One region of the Shewanella goraebulensis genome, then DNA from elsewhere that is predicted to be linked to it. Evidence: predicted binding sites of a transcription regulator. Region 1 holds the regulator's gene; the other holds the start of a gene.
What was found. Region 1 encodes LexA, which represses DNA repair genes until DNA is damaged. Its sites were predicted from a motif close to TACTGTATNNNNATACAGTA; they were not measured.

Region 1 (5,153 bases):
GAGCAATTTCTTCGCGCCAATCAGGTGCTTGCTGGTTTAAGAATTGCTGCACGTTAATTGGCTCACCAAAGTTCACATAACCTTGGCCAAAGTTACCTAATTTACGCAGTGCACCAAATACCTGCCATACCGATTCTTTTTGCTTTTTCTTACCGCTTAATTCTTTGTGATAAGTCGATACTTCCATCACGTGATCGTAGCCTAAGTAAACTGGCACCAGCGTTACAGGGCGCTCGATACCTCGTAGTACACTGTTCACTGTCATTGCTAACATGCCAGTTTTAGGCGCAAGCAAACGGCCTGTACGTGAACGACCACCTTCAGTGAAGTACTCAACTGAATAGCCTTTGGCAAATAGTTGATCTAAATACTCTCTGAATACTGCGGTATAAAGCTTATTACCGTTAAAACTACGACGGATAAAGAAGGCACCACCGCGGCGGAACATCGGCCCTGCAGGCCAAAAGTTCAAGTTAATACCAGCCGCAATGTGCGGAGGAACCATCCCTTGATAATAGAGGATATAAGATAGTAATAAGTAATCCATGTGGCTACGATGACATGGCACATAGACAATTTCGTGACCATCATGATGCAGTTTACGAACTTGCTCAGCACTCTTAATGCTAATGCCGCTGTATAACTTGTTCCATAACCAAGTTAAAAAGCGCTCTGCAATACGAATCAGGTTATCTGAGTAGTCAGCTGCGATTTCATCTAAATATTCAATGGCCTTTTCACGCGCCTTTTCTTCAGAAATCTTCTTGTTTGCTGCTTCTTCTTGAATCGCTTTGGTGATCGATTCAGATTTGAGTAACGAGTTAAACATGGCTTGACGGTTAGGCAACTGTGGCCCCGTCATCACTTTACGTTGACGTCGGAAATGCACGCGGGCAACACGAATTAACTTGTGAGCAATGCTGACATCAGTACCGTGTTCATCGGCCATATAACGTAAAGACATGGCATTTGAGAATTGAATAAAGTTATGACGACCTAAAAATAAAATCATTAGCCACTTGCGTAGCCAAGTCGGATTTTCACGCTCAAATACTGCAGCTGTCATGGTGTCATCTTCTTTACCCGGGATACGTCCCCAATAAAGGCTAACTGGCACCAATTGAATATCTAACTGCTTATTCTTTTGGTGTAAGTCGAGTAATTTGGTGAAGTTAGCAACAAACTTCTCGCCACTATGACGTTTGCCAAATAAGGGTTTACGGCCTTCAACACACACAATTCTTGGCGTGTTCAGCCCATCGATGTCCAAACGCTCATAAGGACTAGGTAGATTGTACTTTGCAGTAATTTCATTTAGTGCCGCGATATCACTCAGCGACTCTGTCTTCATGACATAGACCACTGGTTTTTCAGGATCTAGGTTTAAGTCAGCGAACGGATCTTGAGGTACAACAACACTGTGTACCATTAGTTTCTGAATCCAACGCAACGATTTAGCAATGATAGAATCTGGTTTTAGCATGAGTATTCGCATTATCAACAACGATTTATTGCGCATAGGATACCAGAATCTAGGTGGGATTCACTAACCTGCGTATATGTAGTTAACAATTAAGCATCAAACTAAATCCCTTTAAGGCTAATTATATAAGCAAATAAGTCGCTTATTTATACTTATCAAAAGTGAACATCAGTACTGTATAAATATACTGTATCGACAAAAAACCGAATCATTTGTTTATCAATGTTAATTTAATCAAAATAAATCCCCCTCCAACAGCAACAATATAAATAACTGTTTTTAAACAAATTTAAATTTTGCCAATCTGTTAAAAATGAACTTTAATCGGTATCATCCTTAAAATTCATTGGTTAATACTTGCACGACCAAGGATACTGTATATAATGACAGTCACTGTATAAAAAAACAGGAATCAACATGAGACCTTTAACGCCACGACAAGCTGAAATTCTAGAACTAATTAAATGTAATATTGCCGAGACAGGTATGCCACCAACTCGTGCAGAAATTGCCACTAGATTAGGCTTTAAAAGTGCTAATGCTGCTGAAGAGCATTTAAAAGCACTTGCTAAAAAAGGTTGTATCGAAATTATTCCTGGTACTTCACGCGGCATTCGCATGATTCAGGAAGAAGAGGAAGTCGAAGAAGGATTACCGCTTATCGGTCAGGTTGCGGCTGGTGAACCTATCCTCGCAATGGAACATGTTGAACAGTACTTTCAAGTCGATCCTGAAATGTTCAAACCTAATGCTAATTTCTTACTACGCGTTCGTGGCGACAGTATGAAAGATATTGGCATTATTGAAGGTGACTTATTGGCTGTGCACAAAATGCAGCAAGCCAAAAATGGACAAGTTGTCGTAGCTCGTGTTGACGATGATGTCACCGTTAAACGTTTTGAAAAGAAAGGCAATGTTGTTTATCTGCATGCAGAAAATGAACAATATTCGCCGATAAAAGTCGATTTAACTTGCCAGAGTCTCACCATTGAAGGACTTGCTGTTGGCGTTATCCGAAATGGAGGTTGGTTATGAACACATTATTAGGTAATGCACCACGTCACCCTGGCTTGTGGGTAGACATGACATCAGCCACAGCGCCTGTTAAACAAGGTATTGAAACCAAACAAAGTGCTAATCAAGGCATCACTGAGCTAACCCAGTTATGCAGCCAGTTAGCAGTGTTAAGCCAACAAGGCCGTTGGATTGTATTAATTAATCCACCACATATTGGCTATAAGCAAATATTGGCCAATGCCAATGTTCGTATGGATCGAGTATTGCTTGTTCATACCAAAGATGAAGTTGAAACACTTTGGGCAATGGAAAAAGCACTAACAAGTGGTACTTCCAGTGCGGTTATTACATGGACAACACCATTAGATGCTCGCGATAATCGTCGCATTCAGTTAGTCGCTAAAAGTGCTTTGGCACAAGGTGTAATCATTGAAGATGTAAATACTCACTTACATGATGAACATATGAGCGACAATACTTTAGCAGCACCATCACGGTTAAATTTATCTGCTTTCCACTAAACTAATCTCTCTTAAAAAAGCCCTTCATTACTGTGAAGGGCTTTTTTTACGCCTTTTTTCAGCAAATTAGATGATAAAGTGATCTTGATCAATATTTAATCTCCAAGTAATGTAGTTAACAAGAGGCTAACAAATTGTTATCACTCTTGAGTTAGTAAAACGATAAGAAGCTACAAAACGCTGTAAAGATTGTGCTGGTACCATGCGGTATAGAAAGCCTTGAATAAAAAGCGTCAATTTAAGAATTGAAAAGTTCAGTATTAGGTACAAGTGTGGCCACCATAACCCAATAAAATAATCGAGTATTGATACTCGCAGCCACCGTGTACTTTGAAGTGATCAAACTTTTTCGGGAATTAGAGAAGTTTGCATAGAGCAGAGTATTACTGTGTGACTTTTCCTTGTTGTTATTGCAAATCGCAATTGGCAGAGGAGTGGTCTTGTGAAGCGATTGTTGTATGGATTAATGGTGCTGCTATTTGCAGTGCCGCTTGCTGCGGCTGATATGCCGCTTAACATGACACAAGGTGTGACAGAAATCAGTGGTAGGGTTTATGACCTCCATATGATTATTCTATATATCTGTTGTGCGATTGGTGTTGTGGTCTTTGGGATCATGATTTACTCGATGATCTATCACAGAAAATCTAAAGGCGCTAAACCTGCCGATTTTCATGACAGTACCAAGGTTGAAATAGCATGGACTGTCGTGCCATTTATCATCCTTATCGGTATGGCAATTCCTGCCACTAAAACTCTGATAGCTATGGAAGATCCTAGCGATGCAGATTTAACCATTAAAGTTACCGGCTCTCAGTGGAAGTGGCATTACAGCTATTTCAATGAAGACGTCGAGTTCTTCAGTTTGCTTTCAACTCCAGCAGATCAAATCCAAGGTTCTGCTGAAAAAACTGAAACTTACTTGCTAGAAGTTGATAAGCCGCTCGTATTACCAATCAATCGAAAAGTGCGTTTCTTAATGACCAGTGATGACGTTATTCACTCATGGTGGGTGCCTGCTTTTGCGGTTAAAAAAGACGCTAATCCAGGTTTCATTAATGAAGCATGGACACGCATTGATAAAGTTGGCACCTACCGCGGCCAATGTGCTGAGTTGTGCGGAAAAGATCACGGCTTCATGCCTATTGTGGTCGAAGCACTTTCTGAAGCCGATTATGACCAATGGTTACTTGACCAAAAGCAGCTAGCTGTCGATGCTAAAGCTGCTGCAGAAGCCTCGCTTTCGCAAACACTCACATATGATGAGTTAATGGCTCAAGGTGAGCAAGTCTATATGGGCGTTTGCGCCGCATGTCACCAACCCAATGGTGCTGGTCTTCCTGGTGTTTTCCCATCTCTTATTGGTAGCCCTCTGATTAAGGGGCCTGTTAGCGATCATGTTGATATTGTGGTTAACGGTAAATCAGGCACTGCGATGCAGGCATTTGCTAAACAGCTTACTGCAACTGAAATTGCTGCAGTTGTGACCTACGAGCGAAATGCTTGGGGTAATGACTCTGGCGATGTAGTGCAAGCCGCTGATATCAATGGTGGCGGTTCTGCGGCAAGTTCAGCGGATTCCGCTACTGACCAAGCCGCAACGCCTGTGACCCTTCCTGCTGAAATTAATCCTGAAAATGTTGAACAAGCCGTAACCGAAGCCGCTGCAGAAGTTGTGAAAGAAGTTAAAGCTGAAGTCGTACTAGATGATTTAACCATGGATGAACTCATGACCATGGGCGAGCAAGTCTATATGACCAATTGCGCTGCATGTCATCAGGCTGCAGGCACAGGATTACCGGGGGCTTTCCCTTCATTAATCGGTAGCCCAGCTATTACAGGACCAGTTGAAGGACACATTGAAGTTGTTGTCAATGGCAAGGCTGGTACTGCAATGCAGGCATTTGGTTCTCTACTCACACCGCAACAACTCGCAGCAGTGATTACTTATGAGCGTAACGCTTGGGGTAATGACTCGGGAGATGCTGTACAGGCTTCTGACGTTGATGGTCATGGAAAGTAAGGGATTAAAATGAGCACTATTACACAAGATACAACCGAAGCTCATGATGGTCATTCTCACGATGACCATGGCCATGATGATCACCATCATGGCGCGCCGAAAGGCATCA
Region 2 (5,153 bases), 980 kb from region 1:
CAAACGAATCAAAAGCCTGATTTGGCTATCGAGATGCTACAAATGCTAGTCGACTCTTTACCCGATAGTGTTAATGACATCGAGACCGCTTTAAAAGATGGCAATAATGAGCTAATGCTGCAAACAGTTCATAAACTACATGGCGCCAGTTGCTACTGCGGAGTACCCAATACTCAAAAGCTTTGCCAAGAGATAGAATCAGCATTGAAGAAAAAAATCAGCCTTGATGATCTAGAACCGGAAATACTAGAGTTACTTGATGAGCTAACTAAGGTAGAATCAGCAGCAAATCAAGTGATATCACAGTTATCAGCGGATGTTCCCAATGAGTAATAAACCCGGCTTTTTTAAACGCTTAAAAGCGTTATCTTTACCTCAAAAGCAATTATTTGCGACCGCACTTTGTCAGCGTATGCTGCCTAACTACCAATTATTTTCAGAAGTGTGTGAGTTTGGCGAGCCAAAAATGTTAAGCACAGTCTTAGACTTGCTTTGGCAATCTCAGTACGACAAGAAGCTTAAGTTCAATTACGATATCCATTTACAACGCCTTGAGGATAATACTCCTGAGCCAAGTGACTTTGAAGCTTACGGTGTTTACCCAGCAATGGATGCAGCCGTTGCATTAACCACTCTGTTAGGTGGCATTCAAGGAAAAATCGAAGAAGACATTACTAATATCAGTAAGCTTTCTTCAAGCACTGTTGCCAATTACATTGAAGCTATCAGTGTTGAACAACTTCAAGATGAGTTGAACGAAGAAGTGGTTGAAGAATTTGTTTTCAATCACCCAGTGATGCAAGAAGAGAAAGAACTGCAAGGCATGTTATTGGATATCATAGAAGATAACCCAAAACTAACTACTGAGTTCATTAAAGAGCTACGTAAAGAAATCGTCGATGCTGGCGTATCCAATATTGGGATTAGTATTCAGCAATAATTTACAACCAAATGACTAATAACGTATTCGTTATTAGTCATTTGCGTGTTATCAAAGGGAGTCGCTATGGCCATGATTTAATTATGCTTCAGTCATGCATTAGACGCTCCCTTCACTTTAAAGGCATTAAGGCCTCAATTAACAACTCATACGCCATACTCTTAAGTAAAACGTAAAACCCTCATTTTAGTAATCCAAAACTACGCAAAATAGCCACCATGTCTTTTGTGTTCATTCTGCCAATTATCGTTTTTGATCGTGCATGGCGTAGATTAAGTTAACATGAGGCGCTGACAAGTTTTCAATAGAATTAACACTCGAAATTCGCCTATACTGATCACTTAATTCATTAAGGAAGGAATGAGGGATGTCCAGTATTCTTACCCCTCTTATAGCAGTATTCGGTATTATGCTTTTAGGCTTTGTTGTGCAAAAGCTAAAACTATTGCCACATGACACCGATTTTACACTTAATGAATATGTTTATTATGTTGCCTTCCCCGCTATTTTATTTATTGCCCTAGCCGAAACTGATATTAATGAAATCCTACAATGGGGTTTTATTTTCTCATTTGGCGCTGCAATGATTGTCACCTACTTTGTCACCGCAGTGTTGTCATTATGGGCTGATAAAAAACAGTCTGCACTTGCTGCAATTAGAGGCCTCAATACCAGCTTTGGTAATACAGCTTTTATCGGGATTCCCTTAATGATGATGTTATATCCAGGCAATAATCACGCGATTACCGCTGCTGCGATTGCCAGTTTGCTTTCCATTGTCATGTTTGCCTTTGCCATGGTAAGCATGGAGTTAGCGATTAACAAACAGCAGCAACGACATCCTATTTTAATCATGTTAAACGCACTTATTAGTAACCCTATTGTGATTGGCTGTATTCTTGGTGTAATGGCATCAGCGTTAACAATACCAATCCCTGATAGCATTAGCATGATGATGAGACTCATTGGTAACACGTCAAGTCCTTGCGCACTATTTGCTATAGGTATGGTGTTGGCTAAAGCTATGCACGGAGGTTCTGAAGAAACTGCACCTAGAAGACATATTGCAATCGAGATGACTTTGCTGAATATATTAAAACTCATATTTCAGCCGATAATCGCTTATGTGCTGCTACGTTATTTCGGCGTTAACCCTGAACTGCTTGTTATGGGGGTTATTCTGGCAGCGCTTCCAACTGCAGCAAGTGTTTACTTACTCGCTCAGCGTTATCAAACCTACGGTTTAGCAAGTGCTAAGTGTATTCTCATCAGTACTATCGCCACTTTTATCACCCTACCGATTATTGAAAAAATGCTGCATAGCTTGAGTTAACAGAGCTTAGCAATTGTTTTAATGGAGATTAAAAATCAAGCGGCAAAAATCTATCGCTGACGCTTTACTGTATAAAAAAACAGTGTACACTGTTTGTAGATACAGTGGTTTGATGATTATTCACACAAGGATTGATTATGCTTTGCCAATTAAGCATTAATAATTTCGCGATTGTACGTTTTCTAGAGCTCGACTTTAAAGCCGGCATGACTAGTATTACTGGTGAGACTGGTGCGGGTAAGTCCATTGCTATAGATGCTTTGGGTCTATGTTTGGGTAATCGTGCAGATGCCAATACAGTAAGACCTGGCGCTAATAAAGCTGAAGTCAGCGCACGCTTTACTTTGGATGATGTTCCATTTGCTAAACGTTGGCTTGAAGTCAATGATCTCGATGTGGAAGATGAATGTATATTACGTCGAACTATCAGCGCTGACGGTCGTTCTCGCGCCTACATTAATGGCAACCCTGTTCCACTTTCGCAATTAAAAGCACTGGGGCAATTATTTGTCGGTATTCATGGTCAGCATGCACACCACGCCATGCTTAAAAGTGAGCATCAACTTACCTTACTCGATAGCTATGCCAACCATAAACTCTTACTTGATACCGTTAGTAAGAGTTACCAACGCTGTAAAAATATCGAAAATGAGCTAAAGCAGTTACAACAAAACCAGCAAGAACGCATCGCCCGAAAGCAATTGGTACAGTATCAAGTTGAAGAATTGGATGAATTTGCGTTGTTACCTGGCGAGTTTGAACAAATTGAACAAGAACATAAACGCCTAGCAAACGGCACCGATTTAATAGATAGTTGTCAAAATACCCTGCAACTTCTGAGCGAAGATGACGAACATAATGTGGAGTCATTGCTTAATCGTGCTGTAGGCTTTGCTGATAACTTACAAAGTTTTGACCCTGCACTTAAAAATATTGCCGAGATGCTTAATGAAGCGTTAATTCAAGTTCAAGAAAGTAGCAGCGAAGTACAAGATTACCTCAGTAGAATTGAACTCGATCCTGAGCATTTTGCCTTTCTTGAGCAACGCATTTCTAAAGCAATGCAACTGGCTAGAAAGCACCATGTACAAACGGAAAATCTTGCTGCACATCATCAACAACTAAAAGCGGAACTCACAGAGTTAAGTAATGATGCTAGCCGTCTTGATGAAATACAGCTGCAAGTTGATGACAGTAAACAAGCTTATATCCAAAATGCGCAAAAACTCAGCCAGAGCCGTTTACGTTACGCTAAAGAGCTAAATAAATTAGTGACTCAATCAATTCATGAATTGAATATGCCTAAAGGAAAGTTCTGCATCACTGTTAACTTTAACCCTGAAATACAGTCTTTAACTGGCAGTGACCAAATTGAATTTCAAGTCACGACTAATCCGGGGCAACCACTTCAACCTATTGCCAAGGTGGCATCAGGTGGCGAGCTTTCACGTATTGGTTTAGGCATTCAAGTGATTACAGCTAAGAAAGTTTCTACTCCAACCTTAATATTTGATGAAGTCGATGTGGGAATTTCAGGCCCTACCGCCGCTGTTGTCGGGCGAATGCTTAGAAGCCTAGGCGAATCAACACAGGTTATTTGTGTAACCCATTTACCTCAGGTTGCAGGTAACGGTCATCAGCATATGTTAGTGAATAAGTTTACCAAGAGTGGCGGTACAGAAACACAAATGAAGCCATTGGATAAAGAACAACGTATTAGTGAATTAGCAAGACTGCTTGCTGGTGATGTTATTACCGAGAATACACTCGCCAATGCGAGAGAACTTTTGCATTAAACATTAAGGCTGATGAGCTTTGAATACAATGTAATGAATTTAAATTTAAGAGACCAAACTAAAAAGCCCACTATTAAGTGGGCTTTTGTATATGAATTCGTAGTAATTAATAGGGCTCTAAGACCTATTAATACACAAAACTGAAGACTTCATTTACACGAAGTAATAAATAGCCTGTAGACAGATTAACGCAAAGATCCCCGCTAGCACATCATCAATCATGATGCCGAATCCACCATGTACTTTGGCATCTAACCAACGAATAGGCCAAGGCTTGAGAATGTCAAAGAAACGAAATAAAGCAAAGCCAATCACCATCCATATTAGCCCTGCTGGCGCCGCTATCATGGTGATCATCAATCCCGCAACTTCATCCCAAACAATAGCGCCATGATCATGGACGCCCATGTCTTTTGCGGCTTTATCACAAATATAAAAACCTACCAGCGTACTGATAACAGTGATAATAATAAAAGCGGTTAAGCTTAAGTGTCCCATCAAATACACTAAAGGCACTGCAGCAAGGGTACCAAAAGTACCCGGTGCTTTGGCAGATAAGCCACTACCAAAACCCAGCGCTAAAAAGTGCACTGGATTTTTTAAAGATAGTTTTAATACTGCAGGATCAGTTGATAATAATTTCATTAAAAGTGCTCAAAGTGTTTCGAGTCGAGTTCAAAAGGTTGGCCATCGGCTACCAGTCGTAATTTATCACCTGCGCAAATTTGACCAATTTTGACAAACTTAACACCAGCATGAATTAACGCAGTATCCAACGCTCCTCGTTGCGACTCAGGTACAGTAAATAGTAGTTCATAATCTTCACCACCTGTCAGCGCATAATTGATCGCATCGTTTTTGCCTACTGACTCAAGAAGTGATTGCGATAACGGTAACTCATTCACATCAATAATGGCACCCACATTCGAGGCTTTTAAAACATGCTTAATGTCTGAGTTTAAACCATCTGATAAATCAATCGCACTGGTTGCTAATGTTCGAAGCGCTTGACCCGCTATAATCCTTGGTGTTGGATGATAATGGCGATTAATTAAAAAACCTCTGTATTGAGGATCAACCTCTT

Region 2: the regulator LexA is predicted to act here: its motif matches at 2,339-2,358, upstream of recN (DNA repair protein RecN).

The regions. Positions count from the first base shown of each region.
Region 1 is NZ_CP126972.1:4,647,104-4,652,256, forward strand. Features, by position in the region: gene plsB (glycerol-3-phosphate 1-O-acyltransferase PlsB) at 1-1,483, opposite strand, end outside; gene lexA (transcriptional repressor LexA) at 1,901-2,518, shown strand; gene QPX86_RS19595 (cell division inhibitor SulA) at 2,515-3,021, shown strand; gene coxB (cytochrome c oxidase subunit II) at 3,464-5,044, shown strand; gene ctaD (cytochrome c oxidase subunit I) at 5,054-5,153, shown strand, end outside.
Region 2 is NZ_CP126972.1:3,662,392-3,667,544, forward strand. Features, by position in the region: gene barA (two-component sensor histidine kinase BarA) at 1-333, shown strand, start outside; gene QPX86_RS15535 (YjaG family protein) at 326-940, shown strand; gene QPX86_RS15540 (AEC family transporter) at 1,308-2,273, shown strand; gene recN (DNA repair protein RecN) at 2,411-4,069, shown strand; gene QPX86_RS15550 (phosphatidylglycerophosphatase A family protein) at 4,223-4,714, opposite strand; gene thiL (thiamine-phosphate kinase) at 4,714-5,153, opposite strand, start outside.